2 regions of the Streptomyces sp. NPDC101151 genome follow, and region 2 is predicted to be linked to the other one. Evidence: riboswitches for the same ligand, from Rfam matches in the RefSeq annotation. Region 2 holds a riboswitch; the other holds the start of a gene.
What was found. A riboswitch is a leader RNA that binds a small molecule or an ion and turns the genes downstream of it on or off. The one in region 2 is predicted to bind cobalamin.
Positions count from the first base shown of each region.

Region 1: linked by a shared signal. The riboswitch ahead of ACIRU3_RS34710 (CbtB-domain containing protein) and the one ahead of ACIRU3_RS08995 ((2Fe-2S) ferredoxin domain-containing protein) in region 2 are both predicted to bind cobalamin.

Region 1 covers NZ_JBIWPP010000027.1:16,983-19,359, reverse strand. The annotation lists gene ACIRU3_RS34715 (CbtA family protein) at 116-868, opposite strand; gene ACIRU3_RS34710 (CbtB-domain containing protein) at 891-1,112, opposite strand; cobalamin riboswitch at 1,149-1,292, opposite strand; gene ACIRU3_RS34705 (enoyl-CoA hydratase) at 1,364-2,155, opposite strand; gene mmsB (3-hydroxyisobutyrate dehydrogenase) at 2,152-2,377, opposite strand, start outside.
Region 2 covers NZ_JBIWPP010000004.1:124,014-126,390, reverse strand. The annotation lists gene ACIRU3_RS09005 (SAV_915 family protein) at 1-136, opposite strand, end outside; gene ACIRU3_RS09000 (universal stress protein) at 457-1,002, shown strand; gene ACIRU3_RS08995 ((2Fe-2S) ferredoxin domain-containing protein) at 1,156-1,611, opposite strand; cobalamin riboswitch at 1,672-1,794, opposite strand; gene ACIRU3_RS08990 (TetR/AcrR family transcriptional regulator) at 1,964-2,377, opposite strand, start outside.

The sequences.
Region 1 (2,377 bases), on a different contig from region 2:
CCGCCGGATCGGTCGGCGGTCTGTGTCATGTCCGTGATCCGATCGCGTGGGTGCCCGGAGAACGCGAGAGGGCCCCCGGATGGTTCCGAGGGGCCCTCACGTGTCCCAAAACCGATCAGTTCGAGGCGGGAACCGTCCGCCCGGACGGTGCTGCCGCGGGCTTGGGGTTCAGCTGGCGCTCGGCCAACTCCCCGAACAGCAAGCCGAAGCCGCCCCACAGGACGGACTGGATGGCCAGTGCGGACAGCCGGAACCGCCACAGCAGGGCGGCCGGGAAGTCCTTCGGGACCTCGTTGATGACGGGCAGGAACTCGTAGGCCAGGCCGATCACGACGCCGAAGGCGGCCACCGCGACCACGGTCGCCCACCAGGTACCCAGGCTGGGCGCCAGGCGCTTGCCCAGGATGGTGGCAGCGATCGCGAGGAGGACGCTGAGCAGCATCATCAGGAAGTACAGGGTGGTTCGCTTGCTGATCGTGTCGGGGTCGCCGACCGACGGCGGGTTGGCCGGGTACTTCAGGAACGGCACGACGTAGACGGCGATCAGGGCGCAGCCGGACAGCAGCAGTGCGGTGGCCCGCGGGCTGAAGCGGCCGACGCGGCCGAGCGCGAAGCAGTAGGCGAGCGCTGCGATGCCGCCGAAGGCGACCCCGTAGACGAGGACGCCGGTGGCGAGGCCAGCCGTGGACTGCAGGGAGCGGGAGACGACTTCCATCTCGTGCTCGTGGGAGTGGGCGTCCTCGAAGGCGATCGCCTTGTCGACGCTCGGCTCACCGAGGAGGTAGGCGACGACCAGGGCGAGCACGCCGGCGGCCAGGCCGGCGAGCATGCCCCGGACGAGGAGGTTTCTTACCGTTGCGGAGTTCATGAGTGTGCGCTGTCCCGTCGGTTCAGTGGCAGGGGAAGCCGAGCAGGTGGCGGGCGTCGTGAACCCACTCGTGGACGTCCGTGCCGTTGAACACGGAGGTGGCGCCCTGCTCAGCGCCGACGAAGTACAGCAGGACGAGCATGAGGATGCCGAAGAAGACCGCCCAGGGAGCTATCGCCTTCAGCGGCAGCGTGGCGGGAACGACGGGGGTGGTGGCTGTCGGCTGGGCGACGGTCTGCGCCATGGCAGAACCTCCTCTGGGAGTTCGCGTCCCATCTCGGTGGTGCACAGGACGACGGCCACGGGTCTGACTTGCCAGACACCCAGGGGATGTCTCGCATACAGTGGCGCGACCGTGCCGGATTCCCACCGGCTTCCGTCTCGCCGTCGTCAATATCGGACAGACCGTACCGCGTGACGCGTGCACGGCCAAGACCACGTCCGCCTGGCGTGATCTTCCTCTCGGGCCAGGCGGACGATCCGGTGCCGCGACACTCAACGGTGACGGAATTCCGGCGGCCGCTTGTCGACGAAGGCGGCCATGCCCTCCTTCTGGTCGGTGGTGGCGAACACTGCGTGGAAGAGGCGCCGTTCGAAGCGGACCCCTTCCGTGAGCGTGGTCTCGAAGGCCCGCCCCACGGCTTCCTTCGCCATCATCGCCACCGGCAGCGACATGCCCGCGATGGTCTCGGCGACGGCGAGGGCCTCGCCGAGCAGATCGTCGGCAGGCACCACACGGGAGACCAACCCGGCGCGCTCGGCTTCCGCCGCGTCCATGGTGCGCCCGGTCAGACACAGCTCCATGGCCTTGGCCTTGCCGACGGCGCGGGTCAGGCGCTGGGAGCCGCCGATGCCGGGGATCACCCCGAGTTTGATCTCGGGCTGGCCGAAGACGGCGGTGTCGGCGGCGAGCAGGATGTCGCAGAGCATGGCGAGCTCGCAGCCGCCGCCGAGGGCGTATCCCGCGACGGCGGCCACGGTCGGTGTGCGGAGCTGTCCGAGCCGGTCCCAGGCGGCGAACCAGTCGGCGAGGTACATGTCCAGGTAGCCCTGTGGCTGCATCTCCTTGATGTCGGCACCGGCCGCGAACGCCTTCGCCGAGCCGGTGATCACGATGCAGCCACAGTCCGGGTCCCGGTCGAGGGCCTCGGTAGCGGCGACGACCTCGCTCATGACCTGGAGGTTCAGCGCGTTGAGAGCCTTGGGCCGGTTGAGGGTGAGCAGGGCGGTGCGGCCCTTGCGTTCGACGAGGATCGTCTCGTACTCGGTGGCCGGGTCCATGCTCATGCCTCTTCTCCGCTCTGATCCCTGATGGTGCGGACGATGCCGGAGAAGTCCTCCGCCGCACCGGCGCGCTCGGCGTAGGCGGCGTACAACTCGGCCGCGCGCAGGCCGAGTTCCGCATGCACTCCGCCTGCTCTGACTGCGTTGGCCGCGAGCCCGAGGTCCTTGGCCATCAGCGAGGCGGCGAATCCCGGGCGGTAGTCCCGGTTGGCGGGGCTGGCCGGC
Region 2 (2,377 bases):
CGGCCGTGCGGTCGCCGAGCGGTGTGCGGAACAGACGGGTCGCACACCCGGCAGCACCCGACCGGACCGGGACGTACAGGGGTCCGGCCGGGAACCGATCAGAGGGCTCCGGGTCGTCGCACAAGGGTTCTGCCATGGGATGCCTCCTGGAGGATCCGAGGTCGTTGACAGGCCGAACTGGAGGCCCCGGCCGGGAAGCGGACCGGGGCCAGGCGACGACGGTATGCCCGCGCACTCCGGTTCCCGGACGTCTCCTGACGGGATGCTGACGGTGATCGGGGCGACGCTGACGGGATGCTGACACCCCTGGCGCGAGCCTGGACACGGGCCGTCAGAAGGTCGCCAAGAACTGGCGCACGGGGCTGTTCGCGGGCCCGGGAAGGGAGTGGGATGGACGCGGCTTCAACAAGGACCGCCGGCCCGAAACCCCGGCGGCGAGTGAAGAACGGTGACGTGATGCACGAGTCCGACGCGCTCCCGGCCCCTCGTGTCGTGGTCGGGGTCAGCGGTTCACTGGGGAGTCTCACCGCCCTGTGCCGGGCCGCCGACGACGCCCGGCGCCGCGGGGCCGAGCTGTGGCCGGTACTTGCCTGGGAGCCGCCCGGCGGAGACCTGGCCGCCCGGCGCTCCCCGGCCGCTTCCTTCATGGTCCCGGAGTGGGAACGCCTCGCCCGGGAGAGGCTGCTCACCGCGCTCGGCGACGTGTTCGGCGCCGCCGGCCCGGCTGTCCCCATGCGCGCCCTGGTCGCCCGGGGTGTTCCGGGCCCGGCGCTGGTGCGGATCGCCGACCGCGAGACCGACGTCCTGGTCATCGGCGCCGGACGCCGCAGCCGACTGCACCGCGCCCTCTGCCCCTCGGCAGGCCGCTACTGCCTGGCTCACGCGACCTGCCCGGTCCTGGCGGTGCCACCGTCGCCCCTGGAGACGGAACTGGCCGCCGTGCACCGCCGCAACGCGCTCGGACTGCGCCTGGACACCGGGGACTTGGGGCGGACGGCGTAGGTCGTCCTGTCGTCGGACTCCCGCCGTCCGCCCGTGCGGCGGGAGTCCGACGTCAGGACCTGGCCTGCGCCCGCCTCCTCCTGGCCCTGCTCGCCCGCCCCGGGCTGTCGCCGGTCCGCGACCAGGACGTGCTCGGTGCCGTCCGGTCCGTTCTCAGCGAGGGCCGTCGACTCGGCGCCGCTCCCGGGAGGCCGTGGCGAGCCGAGGCGGTGTGAAGGCGTAGAGGTCGAGGATCTCCGGCAGCGGCGCGATGCCCGGGCCGCCCGCGCGCACCCAGGCGGTGATGTCCTCGGCCGCGTCGGGGTCGTTGACCAGGCCCAGCCACACCGGCCGGCCACCGGCTGCCCGGCCGGCGGCGGAGGGCTGTACGACGATGACGTTGGCCTGCTCACACACGTCGAGGCAAGCGGAGATGCGCACGGGCACCTCCGCACGCAGACGTGCGGTCTGCGCCGCGTGATCGACGCCTATCACCTTGGGACTGCCGCAGCAGCAGTCCCGGCACACGACGACACGGCACGGCACCGGGTCGGCTCTCTCCGGAGCCACCTCGTCCTTCTCCGGAGCCACCTCGTCGCCGAACGTCTCTTCGGCCGGCCTCTCGGGCATGCCGCACCACCCCTCCCCCGGGGAGATCCGCCCCGGTGTCCGTCGAGGAGGCGACCGCGTGAGTCTCCTGGCTCTCGGGTCGTCGCTCGTCCCGGCCTCCCCGCCCCTCTCGGGCAGTGGCCTGTCGGAACTCGCTCACCGATCACAGTGGCGGGACCGCGCCGGATTCACACCGGCTTCCTCGGATCGCCGTCGCCTTGTCAGCGATCATCATCCCATCGGCGGCCGCGCCTCCCGTCACCCGGTCGCCCGCCGATCGTGCTCGCGGCCACGGCGCCCCCGCCCCGTGTGCCTGAGCGCCGGAGGACCCGGAGGTGCGGGCGAACCCGGCGGGCGTTCGGCCGGCCCGTGCTCAGCGTTCGGCGTCCGCGCCCCCTCCGGTACGTGCCCGGTGCTCGGCGCCCGCGCCGTCTTCTGCACGGGTGCCGAGGAGTGCGGTGGTGAATCCGGCCAGCTGATCCCGGATCTCCTCGCGGGGCACGCCCTTCTCTCCGGCCAGGTGCTCGACGAGGTCGGCCCGGGTGGCGGCGAGCAGCGCGTGGGCGGTGAAGTCGCTGTCGGTCAGGCCAGGAATCCGCTCCAGCGCCTCCCGGAGCAGCGCGTGCCAGCGCTCGTAGTGTTCGGTCCGGTAGGGGCTGTCCGCGCCGGTTCCCTCCAGGGCCAGCGCGAGGCGGCGGTTGTCGAGCTTGAAGCACACGATGGCGTCGAGCAGGGCCGGTACGCGCTGATGCGGCGGGCCGGCGGGTCCGAGCGGCGGCGGACCCTC